2 regions of the Mesorhizobium sp. USDA 4132 genome follow, and region 2 is predicted to be linked to the other one. Evidence: predicted binding sites of a transcription regulator. Region 2 holds the regulator's gene; the other holds the start of a gene.
The links. Region 2 encodes LexA, which represses DNA repair genes until DNA is damaged. Its sites were predicted from a motif close to TGTTCNNNNTGTGTTCNG; they were not measured.

Region 1: a site for LexA is predicted at 2,499-2,516, ahead of dnaE (DNA polymerase III subunit alpha). Genes of this name have one in related genera too.

Annotation. Positions count from the first base shown of each region.
Region 1 covers NZ_JBWCCP010000001.1:1,617,973-1,625,564, reverse strand. Annotated here, with positions in the region: gene dnaE (DNA polymerase III subunit alpha) at 1-2,255, opposite strand, end outside; gene ACZ9IU_RS08475 (ABC transporter ATP-binding protein) at 2,870-3,553, opposite strand; gene ACZ9IU_RS08470 (lipoprotein-releasing ABC transporter permease subunit) at 3,568-4,875, opposite strand; gene proS (proline--tRNA ligase) at 4,960-6,285, opposite strand; gene ACZ9IU_RS08460 (DUF1467 family protein) at 6,841-7,110, opposite strand; gene mce (methylmalonyl-CoA epimerase) at 7,213-7,592, opposite strand, start outside.
Region 2 covers NZ_JBWCCP010000001.1:1,954,601-1,962,192, forward strand. Annotated here, with positions in the region: gene ACZ9IU_RS10205 (ComEC/Rec2 family competence protein) at 1-1,118, shown strand, start outside; gene lexA (transcriptional repressor LexA) at 1,099-1,818, opposite strand; gene ACZ9IU_RS10215 (VOC family protein) at 2,019-2,888, shown strand; gene kdsA (3-deoxy-8-phosphooctulonate synthase) at 2,892-3,740, shown strand; gene eno (phosphopyruvate hydratase) at 3,851-5,125, shown strand; gene ACZ9IU_RS10230 (FtsB family cell division protein) at 5,289-5,606, shown strand; gene pdhA (pyruvate dehydrogenase (acetyl-transferring) E1 component subunit alpha) at 5,801-6,871, shown strand; gene ACZ9IU_RS10240 (pyruvate dehydrogenase complex E1 component subunit beta) at 6,890-7,592, shown strand, end outside.

The sequences.
Region 1 (7,592 bases), 340 kb from region 2:
CCGTTCTTGATGGCGCCATCAACAAAGCGTTCGCTCTGCTGGTCCATCTCCGCCTTGATCTTCTTGCCCATGGCGCGGCGCAGCAGGTCGGCCTCGCCGAGCGAATAGCCCGACAGCACCTGGGCGATCTGCATCACCTGTTCCTGATAGACGATAACCCCTTGCGTCTCCTTCAGCAGATGGTCGATCGTCGGGTGGATCGACTCGATCTCCTCCTCGCCGTGCTTGCGGGCATTATAGGTCGGAATGTTCTCCATCGGGCCCGGACGATAAAGCGCCACGAGCGCGATAATGTCCTCGATACAGTCCGGCCGCATGCCGATCAGCGCCTTGCGCATGCCCGCACTTTCCACCTGGAACACGCCGACCGTCTCGCCGCGCGAGAGCATCTCGTAGGTCTTGGCGTCGTCGAGCGGGATCTTGGCGAGATCGACCTCAATGCCGCGCTTGCGGCAGAAATCGACCGCGGTCTTCAGGACCGTCAGCGTCTTCAGGCCGAGGAAGTCGAACTTCACCAGACCCGCCTGCTCCACCCATTTCATGTTGAACTGGGTGACCGGCATGTCCGAGCGCGGGTCCCGATACATCGGCACTAGTTTCGACAGCGGACGGTCGCCGATGACGATCCCGGCGGCGTGGGTCGAGGCGTGGCGGTAGAGGCCTTCGATTTTCTGGGCGATATCGAGGAGACGCGCGACGACCGGTTCCTTGTCGGCCTCCTCCTGGAATTTCGGATCCTCCTCGATCGCCTTCGACAGCGGGGTCGGGTTGGCCGGGTTGTTTGGCACCAGCTTGCAGATCTTGTCGACCTGGCCATAGGGCATTTCGAGCACACGGCCCACGTCGCGCAACGCGGCGCGCGCCTGCAGCGAACCGAAGGTGATGATCTGCGCCACCTGCTCGCGACCGTATTTCTGCTGCACGTAGCGGATCACCTCTTCGCGGCGATCCTGGCAGAAGTCGATGTCGAAGTCCGGCATCGAGACGCGGTCGGGATTGAGGAAGCGCTCGAACAGCAGCGAGAAGCGCAGCGGATCGACGTCGGTAATGGTGAGCGCATAGGCGACCAGCGAGCCCGCACCCGAACCACGGCCCGGGCCGACCGGGATGCCCTGCTGCTTCGCCCATTTGATGAAGTCGGCAACGATCAGGAAGTAGCCCGGAAACTTCATCTTCTCGATGACGCTAAGCTCGAAATCCAGCCGCTCCCGATAATCCTGTTCGGTATAACCGCGCGTCATGCCGAGCGTTGCGATGCGCTCTTCGAGGCCTTCGACGGACTGGCGGCGCAGCTCCTCCGCCTCGGCGCGCTCGGCTTCCGCCGGATCGTCGGTGGCGCCGGTGAAGCGCGGCAGGATCGGATTGCGGGTCTTCAGCACGAAGGAGCAGCGCTGCGCGATCTCGACGGTGTTTTCGAGCGCCTCCGGCAGGTCGGCAAACAGCTTTGCCATCTCCGCACGGCTCTTCAGATAATGGTCCGGCGTCAGGCGGAATCGCGTATCGTCCGAGACGATCGCGTTGTGGGCGACCGCCATCAGCGCGTCATGGGCATCGTAATCGGCCTTGGTAGGAAAGAAGGCCTCGTTGGTCGCAACCAACGGCAGGTCGTGGTCGTAGGCGAGCGTGACGATCTTGTGCTCGTGGCGCCGATCGTAAGCGCCGTGGCGCTGCAGTTCGACATAGAGCCGATCGCCGAAGATCTCCTTGAGCTTCAGCAACCTCGCTTCGGCAAGCGTAGCATTGCCTTCCTTCAGAGCCACGTCGACCGGACCGCTTCCTGCCCCGGTCAGCGCGATCAGGCCTTCGGTGCTGCCGTCCTCCAGCCAGGAGCGGCTGATATGGATGGACTGATGCCCCTCGTCACCGAGATAGGCGCGGCTGATCAGGTCCACAAGCCGTTCGTAACCGACGGCATTGGCCGCCAGCACGACGATCGCCGGCAGCTTGGCGAGCTGCTGGTGGCTGTTGCGACGCTCGTCGGACTGGTCTTCCATATCGATCGACAGCTGGCAGCCGATGATCGGCTGCAGGCCGTCGCCGATCGCCTTCTGGGCGAATTCCAGCGCGACGAACAGATTGTTGGTGTCGGTGATCGCGATCGCAGGCTGATTGTCCGCGATCGCCTTCGAGAGGATCTTCTTGAGCGGCAAGGCGCCTTCGAGAAGCGAATAGGCGGAATGGACGCGCAGGTGAACGAATTGAGGGCTGGTTCCCAGCTCTACCGATCCCGATTTTACGTCCGTTGTGTCTGCCATGCCTGCGCCTTACCCGTTTGATGAAGCGGGAACAATCTCATGAATCAGGCTATTGTCTGGCGCAGGGCTTTGAGAGTCTAGTTCGGATTTCCCTCCTCAACGCCTTTCGGCCGAGGGACCGGCTGGATCTCCGATCACATGGCCATCATGATCATGGAAAGGCTGGCCACGAAGGTGGCGATGGAAGCGAATGCGGCAATGTCACGAAGCAGGTCAGTCATCGTCGTCTCCCGTGTTCTCTTATGTTTTTATTTTGTTCTCATTTTGTTTGAGAGTCAATAAAAGAACAGACCGGAAACAAACATATCGCGATATCCTCCCTCACCTGGTAAACGAGAGATTAACGGCGGGATTTTCGTTTGGCTTTCAGGCATGCGCATACATCGGGACTGGATGGCCATCCGGGCATGAACAATTTCGGACGGGGCGCTGAAAGCTGCCTCAAGGGAGTGTCAGGCATGCCCGGATAGACTGGCGCCTGGAGGGTGTATCCTGGGGTCATCCTCGGGTTTAACCCGAGGACGAGGATGACGGAGGAATGGGCGGAGCACACCACCCAGCGGCGTCATCCTCGGGCCCGACCCGAGGATCCAGACGCACGCATGTCCGCCTCTTCACATCTCGACGACTTTGCCGCCCTCGATCGTCACGCGACGGTCCATGCGGCTGGCGAGGTCGTGGTTGTGGGTGGCGATCAGGGCCGCGAGGCCCGACTGGCGCACCAGCGCCTCCAGCGCGTCGAAGACATAGGATGCGGTCTTCGGGTCGAGATTGCCGGTCGGCTCGTCGGCGAGAAGCACGCGCGGGGCGTTGGCGACGGCGCGGGCGATCGCCACGCGCTGCTGTTCGCCGCCGGACAGTTCGGAGGGGCGATGCTCGGCGCGGTGGCCGATGCGCATATAGTCCAGAAGCTGAGCCGCCCGCTCCTTTGCCTCAGCCTTGGAGAGGCCGGCGATCAGCTGCGGCATCATGATGTTCTCAACCGCGGAAAACTCCGGCAGGAGATGGTGGAACTGGTAGACGAAACCGATCTGGTTGCGGCGCATCGCAGTGCGCTCCGCATCGGGAAGTCCGTTGCAGGCATGCCCGGCGAGAAAGACCTCGCCGGCGTCGGGATGTTCGAGCAGGCCGGCGAGATGCAGAAGCGTCGACTTTCCGGTGCCGGACGGGGCGACCAGCGCGACGATCTCGCCGGTCTTCAGGTCGAAATCAGCCCCCTTCAGGATCGAAAGCGTGGTCTCGCCCTGGCCATAGTGACGTTCGACGCCCGAGAGCTGCAAGACGGTTTTGGGTGCCATGAAGGATGTGGGTCCTATTCGTATCGGAGGGCCTGGACAGGATCGAGCCGGGAGGCTCGCCAGGCCGGAAGGATGGTCGCGATGAAGGAGAGGACGAGCGCCATCATGACCACCGAGAAGGTCTCGCCAAAGCTCATCTCCGCCGGCAGCTGGCTGAGGAAATAGAGTTGCGGATCGAAGAGGATGGTGCCCGAGACCCAGGAGAAGAACTGGCGGATGGATTCGACGTTGAGACAGACGAGCACGCCGAGCAGGACGCCGGCAAACGTTCCGACGATGCCGATCGCCGCCCCGGTCATGAAGAAGATGCGCATGATCGCCCCCGCACCCGCACCCATGGTGCGCAGGATGGCGATATCGCTGCCCTTGTCCTTCACCAGCATGATCAGGCCGGAGATGATGTTGAGCGCCGCCACCAGCACGATCAGGGTCAGGATCATGAACATGACGTTGCGCTCCACCTGAAGCGCGGAGAAGAAGGTCTGGTTGCGCTGGCGCCAGTCGGTGATGAAGATCTGGCGGCCCGCCGCCGCCTCAATCTTCGGGCGCAGGTCGTCGATATTATCCGGATTGTCGACGAACAGCTCGATCGACTGGACGAGGCCTTCGGCATTGAAATAGAGCTGCGATTCCTCGAGCGGCATATAGATGATCGTCGCGTCGTATTCCGACATGCCGATCTCGAAAATGCCGGAGACCGGATAGGATTTGACGCGCGGATTGACGCCCATCGGCGTCACGTCGCCTTCCGGCGAGATCAGCGTGATCTGGTCACCGGCGGAAAGGCCGAGCTGGGCGGCGAGCCGGGAGCCGACCAAGACCCCCTGCCCCGAAGCAAAGCCGACCATATTGCCCGATTTGACGTTGCCGGCGACTTCGGACAGTTTTTCGAGATCTTCCGGGCGAACGCCGCGCACCAGCGCCCCGGAACCCGCACCACCGCGGCCCGATGCCAGCGTCTGGCCCTCGACCAGCGGCAGCGCCATGCGGACGCCCGGCACGGCCGCAAATTTCTGGGTGAGCTCGGCGTAGTCGGTAAGCGGTCCGTCGATCGGCTGGACGATCATGTGACCGTTGATGCCGAGGATGCGCGAGATGAGCTCGGTGCGGAACCCGTTCATGACAGCCATGACGATGATCAGCGTCGCGACGCCGAGCATGATGCCGATGAAGGAGAAGCCGGCGATCACCGAGATGAAGGCCTCGCGGCGGCGCGAGCGCAGGTAACGCCAGGCGACCATCCGCTCGAAGGCCGAGAAAGGACCGGCCGCGGGCGAACCACCCGCCTTTACCGCTTCACCATTCGCCGCGACACTCGCCATGCCATTTCCTCAATCTGGTGGTCGCAATTCCGGACGGAAAACCGCTTCACACTTTTCCTGGAATTGCTCCGGCAGCCTGCCGGCTTATCGGCCGGCGAGCCTGTTCATGGCCGCTTCGACGGTCAGCGTTTCGCGCTCACCGGTCTTGCGGTCCTTGACCTCCACTTCGCCTGACGCGGCGGAGCGGGGTCCGACAATCACCTGGACCGGCACGCCGATCAGGTCGGCGGTCGCGAACTTGGTGCCGGCGCGCTCGTCCGTATCGTCGTAGAGCACGTCCTTGCCGACCGTTGCGAGACCGCCATAGAGCGTTTCGCAGATCCGGTCGCAGGCCTCGTCGCCGGGCTTCATGTTGATGACCACGACGTCGAACGGCGCGACCGATGCCGGCCAAATGATTCCGTTGTCGTCATGCGATGCTTCGATGATGGCGGGAACAAGGCGTGTCGGGCCGATGCCGTAGGAACCCATGTGGACAGGGTGTTCCTTGCCGTCCGGTCCCTGCACCTTGGCGCCCATCGGCTCGGAATATTTGGTGCCGAAATAGAAGATATGGCCGACCTCGATGCCGCGGGCGGAAAGACGGTCGGTCTCGGGGATGGCATTGAACGCCTCCTCGTCGTGCATTTCCGAGGTCGCGGCGTAAACCGAGGTCCACTTGTCGAAGACCGCCTGCATGGCCTCGACATTGTCGAAATTGGTGTCGGTGCCGGGGATGTCGAAATTGACGAAATCCTTGTGCGAAAACACTTCCGACTCGCCGGTATCGGCAAGGATGATGAATTCGTGGGACAGGTTGCCGCCGATCGGGCCGGTATCGGCGCGCATCGGAATGGCACGCAGGCCCAGCCTCGAGAAGGTGCGCAGATAGGCGGTGAACATCTTGCGATAGGAATGCTCGGCGTCTTCCTTGGTCAGATCGAAGGAATAGGCGTCCTTCATCAGGAATTCGCGCGAGCGCATGGTGCCGAAGCGCGGACGGATCTCGTCACGGAACTTCAGCTGGATGTGATAAAGGTTGAGCGGCAGGTTCTTGTAGGATTTGACGTAGGACCGGAAGATATCCGTGATCATTTCCTCGTTGGTGGGGCCGTAGAGCATCGGCCGATCCTGGCGGTCCTTGATGCGCAGCATTTCCTTGCCATAGGCGTCGTAGCGGCCGCTTTCCTGCCAGAGTTCGGCGGATTGCAGCGTCGGCATCAGCACCTCGATGGCGCCGGCGCGATTCTGCTCCTCGCGGATGATGGCATTGACCTTGTCGAGCACGCGCTTGCCGAGCGGCAGCCAGGAATAGATGCCCTGGCTCTGCTGGCGGATCATGCCGGCACGCAGCATCAGCCGGTGGGACGCGATTTCCGCTTCCTTGGGGTTTTCCTTCAGGATGGGCATAAAATAGCGGGACAGGCGCATCGCGATTTCCGAGGTTGCCGGCCTATCCTCATCACGCGAGGAATCGGCCGTTTTCTTCAACAATATTGGGAGGGTACATAGCCGTTCCGAGGCTCCAAGGGAACCCGCCCCAGCATGAATCGCACGTTGTTCAGGAATCTGCGCCGACACTTCCAGACCCGGCAAAAGCGGAAATTTCGTGGCAAGCGCGCGACATTTTTGTCAACTAAAAAATTTTATCGAAGTGTAGCAAAAATACAAAAAAGCGGATGACAAAGCACATCCTTTGAGCTAGGTTCAGCTCACAAAAGAGGCAAGGAGTTCAAATTCTTGTCATTTCGCGGTCAAGTCTTGGGAGGATCAGATCTTAGGCGCGCTTGTCGCAGCCCCGGTAACGGTTAAGGATCACGCGAAACTTGAAAACAAGGCTTAACCGCCTTGTTTTTTTTTGCTTTCTCGTCACCCGGAACGAATAAAGCGCGAATGCCTTCGTCGCCGCTTCCTATGCCTGCAAATCATGACAGGGAAATGACGGGCTCCCGACGATCCGCCTTATTCTGCCGCCTACTCGTCCACCTATTCGAAGGTCGGGACGATCACCGGAATGTCGCTGATGCCGACGCCGAAATAAGCGGATGCGACGTAGTAGCCCACATAGAGCAGTGTCGAGATCACCGTCGTCAGCAGCACGACGCGGCCGCCGCGAAACCGGGCGGGAGCGCTTTCCACAGTCCCTATGGTCACCTCACCGTCTTCCTGCTGGGTGCGATAACCAAGCGGAAGGACGATGAAGAGCACGGTCCACCAGATGATGAAATAGATGGCCGCGACCGTCAAAAGAGGCATGATTTCGACTCGATTCCGGTTCGAAGAATTGGCGCCCTTATAGGCTGAAAGGCAGGCAAGCTCAAACCGAGAGACCCCGGCGTGATGTCACAGCTGTGGGAATCATACCTGTTCGAGCTCGATCAAGGTGCCGTTGAAGTCCTTCGGATGCAGGAAAAGCACAGGTTTTCCATGAGCTCCGGTCTTCGGATTGCCGTCTCCAAGCACCCGCGCGCCGGCTGCCTTCAACGTGTCACGCGCAGCGACGATATCGTCCACCTCGTAGCAGATATGGTGCATGCCGCCGGAGGGATTTTTCTCCAGAAAAGCCGCAATCGGCGACTCGGGGCCGAGCGGTTCGAGCAGTTCCACCTTGGTGTTGGGGAGCTCGACGAAGACCACAGTGACGCCATGCTCCGGCAAGGCCTGGGCCTGCGAGACGCGGGCGCCGAGCGTATCGCGATACATCGTGGTCGCGATGCCAAGATCCGGCACGGCGATGG
Region 2 (7,592 bases):
ATCCTCAGCCTCTGCCGTTCCGTCACCGCATGGTGATGCCGATCCTGGCATCGTGGAATTTCGCAGCCGGCGTCTTCGTCACCTCGCTGATCGGCGGCGTTTCGACCGCGATGTTTTCGGTCGAGCATTTTCATCGCATCGCCACCTATGGCCTCGCCGCAAACCTCGCAGCCATGCCGATCATCTCCTTCGTGGTGATGCCGGCCGGTCTGGTCGGCATGCTGCTGATGCCCTTCGGCCTCGACGCTCCCTTCATGAAGCTCATGGGCCTTGGCCTGGAAGCGGTGATCGCCATTGCCGGGCACGTGGCTGCCTGGGGTGGCGATGTCGGGATAGGCCGCCAGCATCCATGGTTCCTGACGGTCTCAACGGCAGGCTTCCTGCTGCTGACCCTGCTCAGGACGAAGCTAAGGCTGATCGGTCCGCCGCTGATGGTGACCGCTCTGCTGCTTTCCTGGCATGAGCGATCGACGCCTCTGGCGGATATATTGGTCTCGGAAGACGGGACAATGGTGGCGCTCGTAAACGGGGAACGGGTTTCCACCAACCGCACCCGCCCGCCTGATTTCATCTACGACCAGTGGAAGAGGGCGCTTCTGCTCGGCGACCCGACCAAACCGGACATGTCGCCGGCCAGGGACAAGCCGCCCGACCGCAAACCAGCAGGCGCAAAAAACGATAAGCGCCGCGAGTTGACCTCGGCGGAACTCGAAACAGTGAGGTTGCGAATAAGCCAGGTGACTTCCGACCGCTTCACCTGCGAGCCTAAGGCCTGGTGCGCCGCAAGCACGGGCAATGCCATCATCGTGGCCGTAGAAGACGGCCGTTATGCTGGCGCTGCCTGCGACGCCGCCGATCTTGTCATCGCCCCGCGGGCACGCTTCGACCGATGCCGGTCCGGCGGACTGATGATCAATGGCACGACGCTCAGAAAGACCGGCGCGCTGGAGATTTCGCTGAACGACACGGGCGACATGCGACGCTGGCAGGTCCGTGCCGCAATGGCGGCCGAGGACCGGCCCTGGACTAGGCACCGCCACTACGATTGGCGAAGCCAGAGTTTCGACAACGCGTTGCCGGAACCGCTCCGGCAGCTGATCAGTGATAACGGCGGATGAGGCCGACGAGCTTGCCCTGGATCTTCACCCGGTCAGGCCCGAAAATGCGGGTCTCGTAGGCGGGGTTGGCGGCTTCGAGCGCGATCGAGGCGCCGCGGCGGCGAAAACGCTTCAGCGTCGCTTCCTCATCGTCCACCAGCGCCACGATGATGTCGCCGGGATTGGCCGTCGTGCCGTTGCGAATGATCACGGTGTCGCCATCGAGAATGCCTGCCTCGATCATCGAATCGCCCTTGACCTCCAGCGCGTAATGCTCGCCGGAGCCGAGCATCTCGGCCGGCACGGAGATGTCGTGCGTGTTGTTCTGGATCGCCGAGATCGGCACGCCGGCGGCGATGCGGCCCATGACGGGAACGGTCGTGGCGTTCGACGAGCCATCGTTGGCCGCGAGTTTCTGAGGTGCTGCGGCCGGCTGCGGTTTGCCGAGGCTGCCCTCGATGACGCTGGGCGAAAAACCGCGCCGCGGCTGAATGCTCGGCGAATAGGCTTCCGGGAGCTTGATGACTTCCAGCGCGCGGGCCCGGTTCGGCAGGCGGCGGATGAAGCCGCGCTCCTCGAGCGCCGTGATCAGACGATGGATTCCGGACTTGGACGCAAGGTCGAGCGCGTCCTTCATTTCGTCGAATGACGGCGGGATACCGGATTCTTTCATGCGTTCGTGAATGAACAGAAGCAATTCCTGTTGTTTGCGCGTGAGCATCTTTTGGCACCCTCAGAGTCGGAAACAAATCCAGAACGGACACTATATGTTCCATATGTGTTCCGCAAGTCCCTAAATTTCTGTGAAGTATGATGATTTTTTCTTCATAGATGCGTGCCAGATATCTGGTGTCACACCACTTGCGCGGCGCCAGCCCGCTGCCAAAGTAGCTTTGCGATTCCAATTCAGGGGGCCCTCGCGTGAACGCAAGACCGATCGATCATCTCGTGCTGCCGGTGGCGGGACTTACCGCTGCGCGTTCCCGGCTCACGGAGCTCGGTTTTACAGTTGCGCCGGATGCTTTTCATCCTTTCGGCACCGCCAATGCTTGCGTATTCTTCTCGGATGGGACCTACCTGGAGCCGCTGGCTCTTACCAACCGACGCCATGCGGGTGTCGCGGCAAAGCGCGGCAACGTTTTCACCGCCCGCGATCTCGCCTTCCGCAAGACGTCCAACCGGCAGGGCTTTTCCGCTCTCGTTGTCGCGACCCGCGATGCGATGGCCGATCATGCGCGTTTCAAGATGCGCGGCGTTTCGGCAGGCGACGTGCTGGAATTTTCCCGCGGCATGATCCTGGCCGACGGTTCCGAGACGCAGGCGAGCTTCCGGCTGGCATTCGCCGGCGATGACCGCGCGCCCGAGTTCTTCCTGTTTTCCTGCCAGCGCATCAACCCGCTGCCTGCCGACCGCGAGCTGGAGCGGCATGCCAATACCGTTATCGGCCTGAGCGAAATCATCCTGTCGGCCCCGACACCTGCCGATTTCGCTCCGCTGGTCGAACAGGTGCTGCTGACCAAGGCCGCGCCGGAGGCTGCACCGCTCCAGCTTGCCGCGGCCAATGCCCGCATCCGGATCCTGCAGGATCGGGAGCTCGAGGCGGAATTTGCGCTTCAGCCGACCCCGGGCGCCGAAGGACTGCGCGGCCGGGCGGTCATCTTCAAAACCGCCGATCTTGCCGTGACAGAGATCACCCTTGCTGCTAATGACGTCGCATTCGTCCGCCGGGAGGGCCGTGTTCTCGTCTCGGCGGCGCCCGGCCAGGGTGTTTTGTTCGGCTTCGAGGAATAGATCATGGAAGTTACCGCAAACTCCAGCGTCTCCGTCGGCGAAGGAGGCGGCAAGGTGGTTTTCGCGCAGAACGCAAAACTGTCGCTGATCGCCGGTCCCTGCCAGATGGAAAGCCGCGACCACGCCTTCATGATGGCAGGCGCGTTGAAGGAACTCTGCAGCAAGCTCGGCATCGGCCTCGTCTACAAGTCCTCCTACGACAAGGCCAACCGCACGTCGATTTCCGGCAAGCGCGGCATCGGGCTCGAAGAGTCGATGGAAATCTTCGCTGACCTGAAGCAGGAGTTCGGCTTTCCGGTTCTGACCGACATTCATACGGAAGAACAATGCGCTGTCGTCGCAAAGACGGTGGACATCCTGCAGATCCCGGCTTTCCTGTCACGCCAGACGGACTTGCTTGTCGCCGCTGCCAAGACCGGCCGCGTCGTCAACGTCAAGAAGGGTCAGTTCCTGGCACCCTGGGACATGAAGAACGTGCTCGGCAAAATCACCGCGAGCGGCAATCCCAACGTATTGCTGTGCGAACGCGGCGCCTCCTTCGGCTACAATACACTCGTTTCCGACATGCGTTCATTGCCGATCATGGCGTCCATGGGGGCTCCGGTGATCTTCGACGCGACGCATTCTGTGCAGCAGCCTGGCGGGCAGGGAGGCTCTACCGGAGGAGACCGCAGCATGGTGCCGGTCCTTGCACGGGCAGCGGTTGCCGTCGGCATTGCGGGCCTGTTCATCGAAACTCACGAGGATCCGGACAATGCTCCCTCGGACGGCCCGAACATGGTGCATCTGAAGGACATGCCGCAGCTCCTCGAAAAGCTGCTTGCCCTCGACGCCGTCGCCAAGGCGGCTTGAGCGCGTCCACAAAAAGCGCGCAAACTGCTTCGATTGTAATTTTCGTGTCATTGATTATGAGACATTTTCAGTGACCTCGTGACGTCAAGTCCAAACCCAGGGAGAGACCCTTGACCGCCATCACCGATATCATCGCCCGCGAAATTCTCGACAGCCGCGGCAATCCGACCGTCGAGGTGGATGTCTATCTGGAAGACGGTTCGATGGGCCGTGCGGCCGTTCCGTCGGGCGCCTCCACCGGCGCTCATGAAGCCGTCGAACTGCGCGACGGCGGCAAGCGCTACCACGGCAAGGGCGTCGAAAAGGCGGTCGAAGCCGTCAACACCGAGATCTTCGATGCGATCGGCGGTTTCGATGCCGAGAGCCAGATCCATATCGACAAGACGATGATCGCGCTCGACGGCACGCCGAACAAGTCCCGCCTCGGCGCCAATGCCATCCTCGGCGTCTCGCTCGCCGTTGCAAAAGCTGCCGCCGAAACATCCGGCCTGCCGCTCTACCGTTATGTCGGCGGCCCGAACGCGCATGTCCTGCCGGTTCCGATGATGAACATCATCAACGGCGGCGCTCATGCCGACAACCCGATCGACTTCCAGGAATTCATGATCATGCCGGTCGGCGCTGACACGCTGAAGGACGCCGTGCGCATGGGCTCGGAGATCTTCCACGTCCTGCGGAAGGAACTGGCGGCCCAGGGTCACAACACCAATGTCGGCGACGAAGGTGGTTTCGCACCGGGCCTGAAGAGCGCGCCGGAAGCCCTCGATTTCATCATGAAGTCGGTCGAGAAGGCCGGCTATACCCCAGGCGACGACGTCTGCCTGGCGCTCGACTGCGCCTCGACCGAATTCTTCAAGAACGGCAAATATGAAATGGAAGGCGAGGGCCGCACGCTCGAGCCGGAAGCCATGGCCGATTACCTCGCCGAGCTTGCAGCAAAATACCCAATCATTTCGATCGAAGACGGCATGGCCGAAGACGATTGGGCCGGCTGGAAGTACCTGACCGACAAGATCGGCGCCAAGTGCCAGCTCGTCGGCGACGATCTGTTCGTCACCAACTCGTCGCGCCTGCGCGATGGCATCAGGCAGGGCGTCGCCAATTCGATCCTGGTCAAGGTCAATCAGATCGGCTCGCTGTCGGAAACGCTCGATGCCGTCGAGACTGCCCACAAGGCGGCCTACACCGCCGTCATGTCGCACCGCTCGGGCGAAACCGAAGACTCGACGATCGCCGATCTCGCCGTCGCCACCAATTGCGGACAGATCAAGACCGGCTCGCTGTCGCGCTCCGACCGGCTTGCCAAGTACAACCAGCTTATCCGCATCGAGGAAATGCTCGGTCCGCAGGCCGTTTATGCCGGCCGCAGCGTCCTGAAGGCCTGACAGCCTCCCAGGTTCGACATTTTCATGGAAGCCCGCGCCGAAAGACGCGGGCTTTTTTCGGACTCGATTCTGGTCAACGATTGCTTAAGCAAGTTCTGCGAATTTGAAGCTCTGTTTCGGATCGATTTGAGATCCCGTAAGCGTGGCAAGGCGTTAGAGCGGTATGTGGACAAAGCATCATAAGAAAAGAAAATTCGGCCGTTTTGTTCTTCCCGCCATCACAGTCGCGTTTCTTTGCTACTTCGGCTATCATTCCATCCATGGCGATCTCGGGCTGATCGCCACGGAGGAATTCGAACGTCAGCGGCAGGCGCGTGCAGGCGAGCTCGCAAAGTTGACCGCTCGGCGCGAGACGCTGGAGCGGCAGGTTCAGCTGATGAGCGATGGTTCGCTCGACAAGGATATGCTTGACGAGATCGCCCGTTATCAGCTGAACGTCTCGCGCGGCGACGAAATCGTCATCTTCAACAACTACTTCTAAATTAACCGAAATCCAGTTAATTTCATATTTCTGTAACCTTTTCATAGTGTTGCACGGAATGTGAGCCATGCGTTTATGGCATTGCTGGGGCAGCTTTTCTTGCCTATGGTACGCCCCGAAACCAGAGTGGGAATCTGGCGATATACGTCAGAGCGTAATCTCGCTCTCAACGCAGAACTCAAAGGGAGGGATGAATGGCGCCGACAAAAACCGCGTCTGTATCCGGCCGCAAACCAGCGGCAAAGTCTGCAATCAAATCAGCCTCGAAATCCTCCGCCAAGGAGTTTACGGGCAAAAACACCCCGGATTTCGGCAAGGATCAGGATCTTCACGCCTATCGTGAGATGCTGATGATCCGCCGTTTCGAGGAAAAGGCCGGCCAGCTCTACGGCATGGGCTTCATCGGTGGTTTCTGTCACCTCTATATCGGCCAGGAAGCTGTCGTCGTCGGCATGCAGATGGCGCAGCAGGAGGGTGACCAGGTTATCACCGCCTATCGCGACCATGGGCATATGCTGGCAACCGGCATGAGCGCGCGTGGCGTCATGGCGGAGCTGACCGGACGCAAGGGCGGCTATTCCAGGGGGAAGGGCGGCTCGATGCACATGTTCTCCAAGGAAAAGCATTTCTACGGCGGCCACGGCATCGTCGGCGCCCAGGTTTCGCTCGGAACCGGTCTCGCCTTCGCCAACAGGTATCGTGGTAACGACAGCGTCTCGGTCGCCTATTTCGGCGATGGCGCGGCCAACCAGGGCCAGGTCTACGAGAGCTTCAACATGGCGGCCCTCTGGAAGCTGCCGATCGTCTATATCGTCGAGAACAACCGTTATGCGATGGGCACCTCGACGGCCCGTGCGACGGCGCAGTCGAACTACTCGCTGCGTGGTTCCGGCTTCGGCATCCCCGGCATCCAGGTCGACGGCATGGACGTTCGTGCCGTGAAGGCCGCCGGCGACGAGGCGCTCGAGCACTGCCGCTCCGGCAAGGGCCCGATCATTCTCGAAATGCTCACCTACCGTTATCGCGGCCACTCCATGTCCGACCCGGCGAAATATCGCTCCAAGGACGAAGTGCAGAAGATGCGCTCCGAGCACGACCCGATCGAGCAGGTGCGCCTGCGCCTCATCGAAAAAGGCTGGGCGACCGAAGACGAGCTGAAGGCGATCGACAAGGATATCCGCGACGTCGTTTCGGATAGCGCCGATTTCGCCCAGGCCGATCCGGAGCCGGATCCGTCCGAGCTCTACACCGACATTCTGCTCTGATCGCGGGGAGGGAACCCAATGCCAATCGATATCCTGATGCCCGCCCTTTCTCCGACCATGGAGGAAGGCACGCTCAGCAAGTGGCTGAAAAAAGAGGGTGACAAGGTCACCTCCGGCGACGTGATTGCCGAAATCGAGACCGACAAGGCGACCATGGAAGTGGAAGCCGTCGATGAAGGCGTGATCGGCAAGCTGCTGGTCGAGGCCGGCACCGAAAACGTCAAGGTCAACACCAAGATCGCCGTGCTCCTGCAGGACGGCGAGAGCGCTGATTCGATCGGCTCCGCGGCTCCTGCCAAGGAGGCGCCGAAGGCGGCTCCGCAGGTCGAACAGGAAGAAAAGCCGACCGCGACCGGTTCGGCATCCGCCCCGGTCCCGGCCCAGCCGAAGGTCGAGGCCGCTGCCGATCCGGATATCCCGGCCGGTACCGAAATGGTCATGACCACCGTTCGCGAAGCACTGCGCGACGCGATGGCCGAGGAAATGCGCCGCGACGAGAACGTCTTCGTCATGGGTGAGGAAGTCGCCGAATACCAGGGTGCCTACAAGATCACCCAAGGCCTGCTGCAGGAATTCGGGGCTCGCCGCGTGGTCGATACGCCCATCACCGAACACGGCTTTGCCGGCGTCGGCGTCGGTGCCGCCATGGCGGGCCTGAAGCCGATCGTCGAGTTCATGACCTTCAACTTCGCCATGCAGGCGATCGACCAGATCATCAATT